DNA from 4 places in the Herbaspirillum sp. C9C3 genome. Region 3 is predicted to be linked to each of the others. Evidence: predicted binding sites of a transcription regulator. Region 3 holds the regulator's gene; each other region holds the start of a gene.
The links. The regulator sigma-54, encoded in region 3, starts transcription at its own class of promoters, with help from an activator protein. The targets are predictions, from matches to a motif close to TGGCANGNAANCTGCTTT.
Positions count from the first base shown of each region.

Region 1: HNO82_RS03045 (MSMEG_0572/Sll0783 family nitrogen starvation response protein) is a predicted target of sigma-54. The motif match lies at 1,714-1,731, and genes of this name have one in related genera.
Region 2: urtA (urea ABC transporter substrate-binding protein) is a predicted target of sigma-54. The motif match lies at 1,972-1,989, and genes of this name have one in related genera.
Region 4: glnA (type I glutamate--ammonia ligase) is a predicted target of sigma-54. The motif match lies at 2,052-2,069, and genes of this name have one in related genera.

Region 1 is NZ_JABFMQ010000002.1:177,027-180,783, forward strand. Features, by position in the region: gene HNO82_RS03040 (aminotransferase-like domain-containing protein) at 1-1,364, opposite strand, end outside; gene HNO82_RS03045 (MSMEG_0572/Sll0783 family nitrogen starvation response protein) at 1,808-2,290, shown strand; gene HNO82_RS03050 (Nit6803 family nitrilase) at 2,307-3,389, shown strand; gene HNO82_RS03055 (MSMEG_0568 family radical SAM protein) at 3,346-3,757, shown strand, end outside.
Region 2 is NZ_JABFMQ010000033.1:14,901-18,657, forward strand. Features, by position in the region: gene HNO82_RS20410 (sensor domain-containing diguanylate cyclase) at 1-647, shown strand, start outside; gene HNO82_RS20415 (ferritin-like domain-containing protein) at 807-1,634, shown strand; gene urtA (urea ABC transporter substrate-binding protein) at 2,043-3,296, shown strand; gene urtB (urea ABC transporter permease subunit UrtB) at 3,471-3,757, shown strand, end outside.
Region 3 is NZ_JABFMQ010000017.1:80,290-84,046, forward strand. Features, by position in the region: gene lptA (lipopolysaccharide transport periplasmic protein LptA) at 1-384, shown strand, start outside; gene lptB (LPS export ABC transporter ATP-binding protein) at 387-1,130, shown strand; gene HNO82_RS16030 (RNA polymerase factor sigma-54) at 1,230-2,720, shown strand; gene hpf (ribosome hibernation-promoting factor, HPF/YfiA family) at 2,874-3,236, shown strand; gene grxD (Grx4 family monothiol glutaredoxin) at 3,613-3,757, shown strand, end outside.
Region 4 is NZ_JABFMQ010000008.1:130,908-134,664, reverse strand. Features, by position in the region: gene glnL (nitrogen regulation protein NR(II)) at 1-360, opposite strand, end outside; gene glnA (type I glutamate--ammonia ligase) at 525-1,940, opposite strand; gene HNO82_RS10425 (rhodanese-like domain-containing protein) at 2,369-2,830, shown strand; gene HNO82_RS10420 (response regulator) at 2,855-3,583, opposite strand; gene HNO82_RS10415 (response regulator transcription factor) at 3,584-3,757, opposite strand, start outside.

The DNA of each region.
Region 1 (3,757 bases), on a different contig from region 3:
TCCGCCAAGGTATCCCGCATCAACGTCAACGCATGCTGAATATCCCCCCGACTGGCAATCCCCCCAATACACACACGCACAGCCTGCACCGGCGCAGTAGTCACGGCAAACGCATCCACTCCCACCACCGCCACCCCATTGGCGCGCATCTGCGCTGAAAACGTACTGGCCTGCCATCCCCCCGGCAGCTTCACCCACAAATGAAACGCCTCCGGTTCCGAGGCATACCCGTGCTCGGGCAAGATGCGGGCCGCAATCTTCTGCCGCGCCATCGACTCCTTGCGGATATTGGCCAGCGCCAGATCCGCCACGCCATCGCGTATCCAATAAGTTGCCAGGGTCGAGGTAACCGGTGAAGCCATCACCGTCGTCGCACGTAGTGCCGCCGTCAGGCGCGCAGCCGAGGCGGCATCGGGCGCCACCATATAAGCGATGCGCAAACCGGCCCCCACGGTCTTGGCCAGTCCGGTGACATAGTAGGTCAGCTCGCTGCCCATGCTGGCAATGGCCGGCGGTGCCACACGCGGCAGGAAGCCATAGGCATCATCCTCGATGATGGCCACTTCATAGTGACGGGCGATCTCCACCAGCGCCTGGCGGCGCGATACCGAAGTCGTGCAGGTGGTCGGATTGAGCAGGGTGGGATTGCAATACAGCGCTTTCGGAGCATATTGCGCACAGGCCCCGGCAAAGGCCACCGCATCAATGCCCTCATTGTCCATCGGCAAGCCAACCAGCTTGATGTTGAGATGCCCGGCCAGGGCGCGCAGGCCGGGGTAGGTCACGTCCTCGCAACAGAGCACCCCGCCAGGTCCGACCAGCATGGTCAGGATGGCCAGCAGCGCACATTGCGCCCCCGGCGTCACCAGCACCCGTTCCGGTTCCACCACCAGCCCGCGCCGGCGCAGCCACAGCGCACCGGCTTCGCGATCCTCGGGCGAACCACCGAAATCCTGGTAACGCATCAGGTCACGCAGGCGCGCATTGACCTTGTTCCAGCCCGACTGCATCAACTCCATCAGCTCCGGCGACTCCGGCTCGGGCGGCATGTTCATCGACATGTCGACGTTGGGGCGGCCCTCAGTCAAGCGCGGGATGCGCGGGCGGCGCTTGCCGCAGACGAAGGTGCCGCGTCCCACCACCGAATCCACCAGTCCGCGCCGATGCGCTTCCGTATAGGCGCGCGCGACCGTGGTGAAGTCCAGGTCCAGCACCTCGGCCAGCTTGCGCTGCGGCGGTAGCCGCTGCTCGGGCTGCAGGTGGCCGGTGGCGACGTCCTCGGCAATCGCATTGGCGATGGCCAGATAAAGCGGGCCGCCACCTTTCTTCAATTTGGGAACCCACATGGCGCTGTTCTTGGTCATGGCAACTTCCTCGTTTCCTGACTTCAATATTGACCGCATCGACTGGTGTCATTGAATGCAATTTGCATTCCATCCAATCTCTGCCGTACAGGTACAAAAGTGCACCGTCTTGCATCATCCGCGCGCAGCGCTCTGCACCAACTCAAGACGCGCCGCAACGCCAGAGTGCACAAGGGTTTGCGCGATGCTGTCCGATTGTATGGAGCGATTGAATGGATTGCTTCACATGGCCCAAAAACCATGCTGCAAGCGCCGATTCGGCAAGCCGCGCAGATGCTGGATTCCATTCTGCGAGGGGAGGATTGACGGGATTTTTATGCAGTCAATTCGCACATTGACGGGGTGTTGGTGGCATGACTGATGCCTTCAATTCCAGTGTCGCGGCGAACTCGCCAGACCACTTCCCCAAGTGCAGACCAACAGCAATCGAGAGGAGTATCACCATGCCCGCAGTCACCAAAGCAGCCCACGCCCCCGGCGATTTCCTGGTGGATTATGAAGAGAAGGTGTTCGAAGACGTCAAAGCCCAGCCGGGAGAAAAAGCGCTGGTGACCTTCCATACGGTGGCCTTCGAAGGCTCGATCGGCTTCGTCAACCTGCTGCAGGCAACCCGCTTGAAGCGCAAGGGTTTCGAGACCTCCATCCTGCTCTATGGTCCGGGCGTGACGCTGGGCGTGCAGCGCGGTTTCCCCACGCTGGGGGACGAAGCCTTCCCCGGTCACCAGAACTTCAACAAGCAGATCGTCAAGTTCATGGAAGAGGGCGGCAAGGTCTACGCCTGCCGCTTCGCCCTGCAGGCGCTGTACGGCCACGGCGAGCCCTCGCTGATTCCCGGCATCCGCCCCATCAATCCGCTGGACGTGCTCGACCTGGTGCTGCTGCATCGTCGCGACAACGCCTTCATCCTCGATACCTGGACCCTGTAATGGAAAGGGGCGGCGCATGAGCATCCACAAGAGAACGGTACGGGCGGCGGCGGTGCAGATCGCGCCCGACCTCGACAGCGAACTCGGTACCGTGGCCAAGGTATGCCAGGCCATTGCCGAGGCTGCCAGACAAGGCGCGCAACTGGTGGTGTTTCCGGAAACCTTCGTTCCTTACTATCCGTACTTCTCGTTCGTGCGGCCGCCTTTTGCGTCAGGTCCGGAACACCTGCTGCTCTACGAGCGTGCGGTGACGGTGCCCGGCCCCGTAACCCAGGCGGTGTCAGAAGCGGCACGCGCGCATGGCACGGTGGTCGTGCTGGGCGTCAACGAACGCGACCACGGCACGCTCTACAACACGCAGCTGGTCTTCGATGCCGACGGCGAGCTGGTGCTGAAACGCCGCAAGATCACGCCGACCTATCACGAGCGCATGATCTGGGGGCAGGGCGATGCCAGCGGCCTGAAGGTGGTGCCTACCGCCGTGGGGCGCCTGGGGGCGCTGGCCTGCTGGGAACACTACAACCCGCTGGCGCGCTACAGCCTCATGGCCCAGCACGAAGAAATCCATTGCGCCCAGTTCCCCGGTTCCATGGTGGGGCAGATCTTCGCTGACCAGATGGAGGTCACCATCCGCCATCACGCACTGGAGTCGGGCTGCTTCGTCATCAATGCCACCGGCTGGCTGACTGATGAACAGATCGCCGCCATCGAGCCCGATCCCAAGGCACAGAAGGCGCTGCGCGGTGGCTGCTGTACCGCCATCGTCTCGCCGGAAGGCAAGCTGCTGGCCGAGCCCCTGCGCAGCGGCGAAGGCATCCTGGTGGCCGACCTGGACATGGAACTGGTCACCAAGCGCAAGCGCATGATGGATTCGGTCGGGCACTATGCGCGCCCCGAACTGCTGCACCTGGTGATCGATGATCGCCGTACTTCTCCCATGTCCTCGCTGTTCCCGGCGGAACAGCCTGCTCCTGTCACTCATCCTTCCGCGAGGTCCCATCATGCAGACAGCCGTCATCCAGTTGCATCCCCAGCGTCCGAGCCGCAAGGCCCCCATGGAGTTGATCTCGGAACTGCAATCCTTAGGGCTGCGTCTTGACGATCCCGGCGCCGGTGCACAGAGCCGGCGCGGCGGGGCCGGGCCGTCGGATCACAAGGCGGTCACCGTCGATGGTCATACCGTGATGATCCCGGTCCACACGGCCGGTGCCTGGTCCTCGCCCTACGTGGCGACCCAGCCCGGCGCGGATGGCGCCTCGCGCATCCTGCGCGATGGCGTGGAGGTGGGCGTGGTGTCCTTCCCGCGCCAGCCGCGCTTCTACAAGATGCAGACCTTCGACGGCATCCCCTACGGCAAGATCGCTACCCTGCACGGCGCCGACGTATTGGCCACCACCATCCTGCAAAGCTGCATCCGCTATGAGAGCCGCCGCAAGTCCTGCCAGTTCTGCGCCATCGGGCAGTCGC
Region 2 (3,757 bases), on a different contig from region 3:
TCGCCGTGCTCTCGCGCAAGTTCAACGAGATGGCCGGCAAGCTGCAGCAGAGCAAGCAGGTGCTGGAAGAGCAGGTGGCCCACCGCACGCGCGAACTGGAACGCGCCAACCGCAAGCTGGAAGCGTTGTCGGCCACCGACGGACTCACCGGTGTGGCCAACCGGCGCCGCTTCGACGAGGTCATGGACCAGGAACTGCGGCGCTCGGTGCGCTCGGGACATGCGCTGGCGCTGCTGATGCTGGACGTGGATTACTTCAAGAAGTACAACGACCGCTACGGCCATCTGGCCGGTGACGAATGCCTGCGCATCGTGGCGCGTGTGCTGCAGAAGAGTTCGCGCCGCGCTACCGACCTGGTCGCACGCTACGGCGGCGAGGAGTTCAGCGTCATCATCGCCGAGAGCGACACTGCGCATGCCCTGCAGCAGGCCGAGCACATCTGCCAGGCCATCTTCGCGCTCAAGCTGCCGCATGCGGATTCTCCGTTCGGCTACATCACGGCCAGCATCGGCGTGGCCTCCCTGCAACCGGATGAGCAGACCAGCGCCGAAGAGCTGCTGCGCATCGCCGACCAGGCGCTGTATCACGCCAAATACCAGGGCCGCAATCGTGTGGTGCTGGGCAGCGATGCTACCCGGAACCTGTGATTTCCACGGCCCCGCTGACCATTCTCCCTGACGAAATGCTGACGTCGCCGGATGCTTTGCAAAGTTGTGTCAAGACGTCTTGGGCGGCCCTGAACCAATGTCATCGCGCCGCATCATATCGCTATGCCCACCACCACTTCGAGAAGAGAGGTATAGCAGATGAACCCGAGTCGCCAAGAAAAAAAACACTGGACCATCGATGACATCGACCTGACCCGCATCGACAAAGAGCGGGTGCGGCAGAACGAAGACCTGTTCTACCTGGTGGCCTGCGCCTCCTTCGTCGAAAGCGGTTCCGATCTCTATACCCACAACCTGGTGGAGTACTACCAGGGCGATGCCGAAGTCGAGACCTGGCTGCGCGAGCACTGGGAACAGGAAGAGCTGCAGCATGGCGCGGCCCTGCGCGCCTATGTCGAGCATGTCTGGCCGGAATTCGACTGGCCGCGCGCCTACCAGGGCTTCCTCGATGAATACTCGCAGTACTGCAAGGTGGAGCTGCTCGAACCCACGCGCGCCCAGGAACTGGCCGCGCGCTGCGTGGTAGAGACCGGCACCTCCACCTATTACCGCGCCCTGGCGCGCGCTACCGACGAGCCGGTCCTCAAGCACCTGGCCGGCCTCATCGCCAATGACGAGGTCAATCATTACAAGCACTTCTACCAGTACTTCCGTCGCTACCGCCGCCAGGAAAACATCGGCCGCTCGCGTGTCTTCGGCACCCTGAGCCGCCGCACCCTGGAACTCAAGAGCGAAGACGCCGACTGCGCCATCCGCCATGTGGTCATGGTGCACAAGCCGGAACTGGCGGCCGACCCGGCGCGCGTGAAGGAACTGGCCTCGCGCATGAGTCGCACCGTGCGCGTCAATCTCAAACCCGACACCACCATCAAGATGATCATGCGTCCACTGGAACTGCCGGTGGCCTTGCAGAACATGATCGAATTCCCCCTGCGGCAATTCATGCAGCACGTGCTGCTGCGCTGATGCCCCGGCAGCGCCAGGCACCGCAATGGAACACGCGGCCTGGCGCTCTGCGCTCAAAGTATCGTTCACGATGTGCTCACTATTGTGAACAATCTGCCTCATATCTCAGGAAATTGCTTCGCCTGGCGCAAACCCGCGCCCACTGGCGCTTTCACCGACGCACCAAGATCGCGCATGCTGGAGCGCCAGGCTGGTGAGTGTTGCCGCAGCACCATACGACTGTCGACAATGACGCTCGGCTTTGGTGCGCAATCCTGGCGTGCCTGACAACATTATTCCCTCCTCCCTCCGCTCCCCGCCCCGCTTTGATGCAGACCGCAGGCCCTTGACCGGGCATTGGCACACAATCTGCTAAAGCGACTGGGCAGTGAAAAAATTCTTCCAAAACTTTTCTCGAGGGAGCACCACATGTCACGTCGTACCGTACTGAAAGCCACCGCTCTGGGTGCATTCGCACTGGCCGCATCCTCCTGGCTGCCGTCGGCCTTTGCTGCCGACACCATCAAGGTCGGCATCCTGCATTCGCTGTCGGGCACCATGGCCATCTCCGAGACGTCCCTGAAAGACGTGGCCCTGATGACCATCGATGAAATCAACGCCGCCGGCGGCGTGATGGGCAAGAAGCTGGAACCGGTGGTGGTCGACCCGGCCTCGAACTGGCCGCTGTTCGCCGAAAAGGCGCGTCAGCTGATCTCCCAGGACAAGGTCTCGGTGGTCTTCGGTTGCTGGACCTCGGTGTCGCGCAAGTCGGTGCTGCCGGTCTTCAAGGAACTGAACAGCCTGCTGTTCTACCCGGTGCAGTACGAAGGTGAAGAACTGGAGAAGAACGTCTTCTATACCGGTGCTGCCCCCAACCAGCAAGCCATTCCTGCCGTGGAATACCTGATGTCCAAGGAAGGCGGCGGCGCCAAGCGCTTCGTGCTGCTGGGTACCGACTACGTCTATCCGCGCACCACCAACAAGATCCTGCGCGCCTTCCTGCACAGCAAGGGCGTGAAGGACTCCGACATCGACGAGGTCTACACCCCGTTCGGCCACTCCGACTACCAGACCATCGTGGCCAACATCAAGAAGTTCTCCGCCGGTGGCAAGACGGCCGTGATCTCGACCATCAACGGTGACTCCAACGTGCCCTTCTACAAGGAACTGGGCAACGCCGGCCTGAAGGCGACCGATGTGCCGGTGGTGGCCTTCTCGGTGGGTGAAGAAGAATTGCGCGGTGTCGATACCAAGCCGCTGGTGGGCCACCTGGCCGCCTGGAACTACTTCGAATCGGTGAAGAATCCGGTCAACGCCGCCTTCATCAAGAAGTGGAAGGCCTACGCCAAGGCCAAGAACCTGCCCAATGCCGACACCGTCGTGACCAACGACCCGATGGAAGCCACCTACGTCGGCATCCACATGTGGGCGCAGGCCGTGGAAAAGGCCAAGTCCACCGACACCGACAAGGTGATCGCGGCCATGGCGGGCCAGACCTACAAGGCACCGTCGGGCTACACGCTGGAAATGGACAAGACCAACCACCACCTGCACAAGCCGGTGATGATCGGCGAAATCAAGGCCGATGGTCAGTTCAACGTGGTCTACAAGACCAAGACCACCATCCGCGCGCAACCGTGGAGCCCGTATATCCCGGGCAACGAGAGCAAGCAGAAGAACTAAGCTTGCGGTTGTTGCAGTAGTTGATGGCGTTCTTCGGAGCGCCTTCGATACGCAGCTTGCGCGGCGTATCCAAGGCGCTCCGTCCGCCCCACGCATTTCCCTCCACAAGAAAACCGCCCGACGACTCGCCCCGGCCGCAGCAGCCTGGCCCGCGCTTCGAGGCGCACACCGACCATGAAACCAGCCATCCAGTTCCTACGCGGGCTGCTCGCGACCTGGCTTTGCGTGCACGCCCTCGGGGCGTTCGCAGCCATCGATCCGGCCCTGCTCAAGCCCCTTGGCGGAGACGACCCCGACGCGCGCATCGACGCCGTCAACCAGATTGCCGCGCTGGCCAACGACGACGCGCTCAAGATTCTCAACGCCTTGAACAGCGACGCGCTCTATGTCACGCCTGCCGGTGACATCCTCATCGTCGATGATGCCGGCCAGGCCTTCAACCCGGCCACCGACAAGAGCGG
Region 3 (3,757 bases):
GAAAATGCGGTGCTGTATGCCGCGCCTGGTGCGCTGGCAACCTTCCGCCAGAAGCGTGACGGCGGCCCCAATCTGTGGATCGAAGGCCAGGCCGAGCGCATCGAGTATTCGGAGCAGACGGAAGTGTCCAAGCTGTTCCAGCGCGCCCACATCCAGCGCATGGACGGCGACCGCATCACCGATGAAGTCAACGGCGAATTCATTTCCTATGACAGCCGCGCCGAATTCTATTCGGTCAACAACACTGCCAGCGGCCAGAGCAAGCCGGGCGCGGGCCGCATCACGGCCGTGATCCAGCCCAAGAACCCGCCGCCGGCCACGGACGCCCAGCCCGCAGCACCGGCCCAGCCGGCAGCGCGTCGTCAGAACGGAAAGGACCAGTAAGGATGGTAGCCAGTTCGCTGGTCGTTCGCGGCCTGAAGAAAAGTTACGGCGCGCGCCAGGTGGTGCGCGATGTCTCGATGGAAGTGCGCAGCGGCGAAGTGGTCGGCCTGCTCGGCCCCAATGGTGCCGGCAAGACCACCTCGTTCTACATGATCGTGGGGCTGGTACCCTCCGATGGCGGCGAGATCGACCTGGATGGCGCGCCCATTTCGCGCATGCCCATTCACAAGCGCGCCACCATGGGCCTGTCCTACCTGCCGCAGGAAGCCTCGGTGTTTCGCAAGCTGACGGTGGAAGACAACATCCGCGCCGTGCTGGAGCTGCGCCAGGAAGACGGCAAGCCGCTCTCGCGCGATGAAATCGAGGGCCGCCTCAACAACCTGCTGCACGAACTGCAGATCGAAAAGCTGCGCGAAAGCCAGGCCCTGTCACTGTCGGGCGGTGAGCGCCGACGCGTCGAGATCGCTCGCGCGCTGGCCACCGATCCGCGCTTCGTGCTGCTCGATGAACCGTTTGCCGGTATCGACCCGATTGCGGTGATCGAGATCCAGCGTATCGTGCGCTTCCTCAAGGAGCGCGGCATCGGCGTGCTCATCACCGACCACAACGTGCGCGAGACGCTGGGCATCTGCGATCGCGCCTACATCATCAACCAGGGCACGGTGCTGGCCAGCGGCAATCCGGAAGAGATCATTGCCAACGAGTCGGTACGCCGCGTCTATCTGGGCGAGCACTTCCGCATGTAAGCAGCACAGTCGCCCTACGTATCGAGCATCACCGACACCCAGGCATCACGCAACGACAGGCACAGCAACCCGCGGGCCACGCCGCTTTCAGAAAGACAGATGAAACAGTCGCTCCAGTTACGTACCTCGCAGCACCTCGCATTGACGCCGCAACTGCAGCAGTCGATCAGGCTGCTGCAACTGTCGACGCTGGAACTGCACCAGGAACTGGAACAGATCCTCTCCGACAATCCCCTGCTGGAGCGTCTCGATGACGCTCTCGACAATTCGGTGCGTCTGCTGGCCGACGGTGCCGTCTCCAGTTCGCCTTCCAGTGGCGTGGCCGACACCCCTCATGAAAACAGCGGCGAAGCGACGCCCGCTGCCAGCGATGGCGATTCCAGCTTCGAGTACCAGGACAACAATCCGGACACCGGTGTCACCGGTGATGCCGACTGGAGCTTCGATGACGTCGCCCGCAGCGGCAAGTCACCCGATGACGACGATGCCCGCCCGCAGCTGGAAGCCCATGAACTGACCCTGCGCGAACACCTGCTGGAACAGATCCGCGTGACTGCGCGCACCCTGCGCGATCGTGCGCTGCTGGAACTGCTCACCGATGCGCTCGACGAGAGCGGCTATCTGGAAGAACCGCTGGAGGACATCCTCGCGCGCCTGCCTGAAGAGCTGGGTATCGACATGGAAGAGCTGTCGATTTCGCTCAAGCTGCTGCAGAGCCTGGACCCGGCCGGCGTGGGCGCGCGCAGTGCCGGCGAATGCCTGGCCTTGCAGATCCGCCGCCTGCCCAAGATCCCCTTTGTCACGCGCAAGCTGGCGCTGAGGATCGTTGAGGATTACCTGCCGCTGTTCGCCCAGCGCGACTTCAACAAGATCAAGAAGGCCCTCGATTGTGACGACGAAGACCTGCGTGAAGCCCAGGCCGTGATCCGCCAGTGCCGTCCGCATCCGGGTGCCGAATTCGCGCGTGACGCCTCGGACTACGTGGTGCCGGACGTGATTGTCAAGCAGACAAAGAACGGCTGGCAGGTCATGCTCAACCATGAGGTCATGCCCAAGCTGCGCGTCAATGCGATGTACGCCAGTGCCTTGAAGCAGGCCAAGGGCGAAGGTTCGCTGTCCTCGCAGTTGCAGGAAGCCAAGTGGCTCATCAAGAACATGCGGCAACGTTTCGATACGATTTTGCGCGTCGCGCAGGCTATTGTGGAACGTCAAAGAAACTTCTTTTCCCATGGTGCAGTGGCCATGCGCCCCCTTGTGCTGCGTGAAATTGCTGATACACTGGGTCTACACGAGAGCACCATCTCTCGCGTGACGACTCAGAAATACATGCTCACTCCGCATGGTATGTTTGAGTTGAAATACTTCTTCGGTAGCCACGTCGCGACTGAAACCGGAGGCGAAGCTTCCTCCACCGCGATACGGGCGCTGATCAAACAGTTGATAGGAGCCGAAAACCCGCAGACCCCATTATCCGATAGCAAGATTGCGGATATGCTGGCAGAACAAGGCATGGTGGTCGCGCGACGCACAGTCGCCAAATACCGCGAAGTGTTGAAGATTCCGCCAGTCAATCTCCGCAAGTCCCTCTGAGTTTTTCCTCAGTTTTTCTGCAGTACCGTTGCTGTGTTCAGGCAAGCATCCCGACTGATGCCCACGCCATCCGACACGAAGACCGTGCCCGTGGTACAGCTGCAGCAGGATCGATTGCACGAACCTCCAGTGACTTCACGATAGGAGTCTTGTATGAATCTGACCATCAGTGGACACCACCTCGAACTGACCCCCGCCATCCGGGAATACGTGCAAAGCAAGCTCTCGCGTATCAAGCGCCATTTCGACAACGTGATCGACGTCAGCGTGATCCTGAGCGTAGATAAACTCACAGAAAAGGAAAAGCGCCAAAAAGCGGAAATCAACGTCCACATCAAGGGGAAGGATCTACATGCGGAAAGCATCGCACACGACCTCTACGCTGCCATTGACACCCTGATCGACAAGCTCGATCGCCAGGTCATCAAGCACAAGGACAAGTTGCAGGAGCATCACTCCATTGCCAAGCGCCTGCCGGACGACACGCCCGAGGATGCGGTAGCCGGAGCGGCATAAGCCAGGACACCAACGGCAAGCCACCTCGCAGCCTGCAGGGCTGCTGAGAAAGCCAGCCGGATTTCACGAGGAAGGGGCGCGCAAGCGCCCTTTTTCATTGGGGCCACAGCATCTGTCGATGCCTGTGAAAAACATATAAATCATTACGCAGGGCGACTGCCCGGCAAACCCGGCAGTCAACATTGTTCACCGCTCTGCTTGAATGTCTTGCGCAGCACCCTCATCTACTGCCCAGAGGAAACTGCATACGGTATAAATCATTTCCTTGATGCAATTTCCCGCCGGCTCGGACGGACGAATGGCGTGCTGCCGATTTCAACGCGCCTGCCGGCTTTTCCCTATAATGTCGGGCAATCCCATTTTTAAAGGCACAGCCATGAGCGACGTCCAATCCTGGATCAAAGAAACCGTGACCCAAAACCCTGTGGTGCTGTTCATGAAGGGCACTGCACAGTTCCCGCAATGCGGCTTTTCCGGCAAGGCCATCCAGCTGCTCAAGGCCAGCGGCGCCGAGAACATCG
Region 4 (3,757 bases), on a different contig from region 3:
GCGATCGAGCTTGAGTTGCTGCACGTTCTCGCGCAGCTCCAGCAGCACCGGCCAGTCGCTGCTGTCCAGCGGCGTGACGATGGTATGGACCTGCAGCGGCTCGCGGTTGGCGCGTTCCAGCACCAGGTCCAGGCGCTTGTCGGCGAACTGGTGTTCGATGGCCTGGTAGAACAGCGCGGTGAGCTCCTTGCCATTGAGGAAGAGCTCCGACAGCTTCTGTTGTGAGAGTACCTTGAAGGAGCTCTCCAGCAGGTTCTCGGCGGCAGCATTGGCGTAGACGATGCCGCCGTTGGCATCGAGGATGATCACGGCCGAGGCCAGCAGGTCAAGGCCATCGAGGGAAGGAAGCGGTGTCTTCATGGGAGCATTCGTGGTGCCTGGGGTCATGTCTTCTGGCGCGCTCTGGCGCAGTCCTTGATCCGTCCTGACTAGCAATTTCCGGGCGCACTACCCGGCATGGAGGGCATGCCGGGCATAAAAAAAGGGGAAGCAAGCTTCCCCTTTTTCTCCGGATGCGGATTCGATTACAGCGAGTAGTACATGTCGAATTCGATCGGGTGCGTGGTCATGCGGAAGCGTTGGACTTCCTGCATCTTCAGCTCGATGTAGGCATCGATCATGCTGTCGGTGAAGACGCCACCACGGGTCAGGAACTCGCGGTCCTTGTCCAGGTGTTCCAGAGCTTCGTCCAGCGAGGCGCAGACGGTCGGGATCAGCTTGTCTTCTTCCGGCGGCAGGTGGTACAGGTCCTTGGTAGCCGCTTCGCCCGGGTGGATCTTGTTCTGCACGCCATCCAGACCGGCCATCAGCAGGGCCGAGAAGCACAGGTACGGGTTGGCCAGGGGATCCGGGAAACGGGTCTCGATGCGGCGGCCCTTCGGGTTGGCCACGTGCGGGATACGGATCGAAGCGGAACGGTTGCGGGCCGAGTAGGCCAGCTTGACCGGTGCTTCAAAGCCGGGGACCAGACGCTTGTACGAGTTGGTGCCAGGGTTGGTGATGGCGTTCAGCGCCTTGGCGTGCTTGATGATGCCGCCGATGTAGTACAGCGCGAACTCGGACAGGCCGGCATAGCCGTCGCCAGCGAACAGGTTCTTGCCATCCTTCCAGACGGACTGGTGCACGTGCATGCCGGAACCGTTGTCGCCAACCAGGGGCTTGGGCATGAAGGTCGCGGTCTTGCCGTAGGTGTGGGCGACGTTCCAGATCACGTACTTCAGGGTCTGGGTCCAGTCAGCGCGCTCGACCAGGGTCGAGAACTTGGTGCCCAGTTCGTTCTGGCCAGCGCCAGCCACTTCGTGGTGGTGCACTTCGACGGGGATGCCCAGGGATTCCAGGATCAGGGACATTTCCGAACGCATGTCCTGGAAGCTGTCGACCGGGGGAACCGGGAAGTAGCCGCCCTTGACGGTCGGACGGTGGCCGGAGTTGCCGCCTTCGATCTTGGCGCCGGTGCTCCAGGAAGCTTCTTCGGAGTCGATCTTGACGAAGGAACCGGACATGTCGGCACCCCAACGCACGCCGTCGAAGATGAAGAATTCGGGTTCCGGACCGAAGTAGGCGGTGTCGCCCAGGCCGGAGGACTTCAGGTACGCTTCAGCGCGCTTGGCGATGGAGCGCGGATCGCGGTCGTAACCCTTGCCGTCGGACGGTTCGATCACGTCACACTGCATGAAGAGGGTGGTCTCTTCCATGAACGGGTCGATGTTGGCGGTGTTCGGGTCCGGGATCAGCAGCATGTCGGAGGCTTCGATACCCTTCCAGCCGGCGATCGACGAACCGTCGAAGGCGTGACCGGATTCGAACTTGTCGATGTCGAAATGCGAAACAGGCACGGAAACGTGCTGTTCCTTGCCACGGGTGTCAGCGAAACGGAAGTCGACAAACTTGACTTCGTTGTCCTTCACCATCTTCAAAACCTCTGCGGCCGTCCTTGCCATGCGAATCTCCTAAAACGAGGAAGTAGTATAAATTGGGGTGTTGAGCCGTTTTTTTGCGACTGGATCTTTGCATTTGATACAACGGTCTTGCGCCGAACTCAGTCGCGGATGATAGCAGATTCCATGCCACCAACCTTTCAGGTGCGCCAATAATGGAATATTTTAGGGAGGGCGCGGCCATCCGGGCAGCAAGCGCGGTGCAGCACTACGGATAGATTGCATTCTTTTAGTGCATCTCGATAAAAATGCACCATAAAAATGCAATCATTTGACGAAAGCAGCAAATTGCACCAACGATGTGCATGCGCCGTGTTGGGGCAGACTGCTTGCCGATGAGAAAGCATGCACCGGCCTGGGAAAATTGCCTAACTGTTTATATTGTTTAAAATCATTTGTCCGCTGTTCCTTCTTCTTCAGAGACTTTTCCCATGAGCAACGCATCCATTCTCAGTACTGCCGCCCACCGTGCCGCCGACGGCCATCTGCCCTACGCCGGTGCCGTGACACCGCAGGAAGCCCTGGCCCTGCTGCAATCCGATCCCGCCATCAAGCTGGTCGACGTACGCACCCGCGCCGAGCGCGACTGGGTGGGCGTGGTCCAGATCCCGCCGGCGCAACACCTGGCGGTGCAGTGGAATCTCTACCCCGAAGGCAAGCCCAATCCGCAATTCCTGGAGCAACTGCAGGAAGTCGCCCGGCCGGACGAGGTATTGCTGTTCCTGTGCCGCTCGGGCGTGCGTTCCAGGCATGCGGCCAAGCTGGCCACGGAAACGGGTTACACGCGTTGCTTCGACATTCTCGAGGGTTTCGAAGGCAACAAGGACGCCAACGGCCATCGCAAGACCATCGAAGGCTGGTGCCACGCCGGCCTGCCCTGGGTCGGGGCCTGAGACTGCACCACCTGCGCAGGCCCTTCAGGTCTGCAGGCTGCGCGCCTGCAGGGCGCTGGCCAGCGACTGCAACAGCAGGCTGATGGCTTGCTGGCCGTCGGCGTCGGCGCGCAGCGCTTCTTCCACGCAATCCAGCAAGGCCACCAGCTCCAGCCGCCCCATGGTCAGGGCCGCGCCCTTCATGCGGTGCGCAAGCTGCGCCATGCGCGCCCGGTCCCCCAGCAGGCTGGCCTGCTCCAGCGCGGCCAGATCATGGCGGGTGGTTTGCAGGAACAGCCGGTCCAGGTCCTGGCCGTATTCCTGCTCGGGCGTGGCGACCTCGCCTTCGTCTTCGGTGTCGTGATCGCACCAGAGCGCCAGCAGCCGACGAATGGCCTGGGTCTGCAGGGGCTTGGCCAGCATGCCGTCCATGCCGCTGTCCAGACAGCGCTGCACGTGCTGGGCATCGGCCTCGGCGGAAATGCCGATCAGGGGCGTATAGGGACGCTGGCGCTGCTCCTGTTCCAGACGCCGGACCTGGCGCGCCACTTCCTGTCCGGGGATGTCGGGCAGGAAGCAGTCCAGCAGGACCAGTCCATAAGGCCGCGCCCGGATGGCGGCCAGCGCACTGCTGCCATCGGCCACGCAATCGACCTGGCAGCCCAGCCGCTGCAGGCGATTCTGCATGGCGTAGCGGATGGTGACCGAATCATCAACCAGCAGTACGCCCGGTTCATTCTGCCTGGTCACTGCGCTTTCCCTCTGATGCGGCATTTACAGCTCCTTGATCTGATATTCGATCTTGAACAATTCGTTGTCACTGCGCACGCCCAGCTTGCGGAAGGCCGACTGCTTCTGTCCGCTGATGGTCTTGACGCTGCGTGCAAATTTTTCGGCGATTTCGGTCACCGACATGCCATCCAGGCAACAGCGCAGGACTTCACGTTC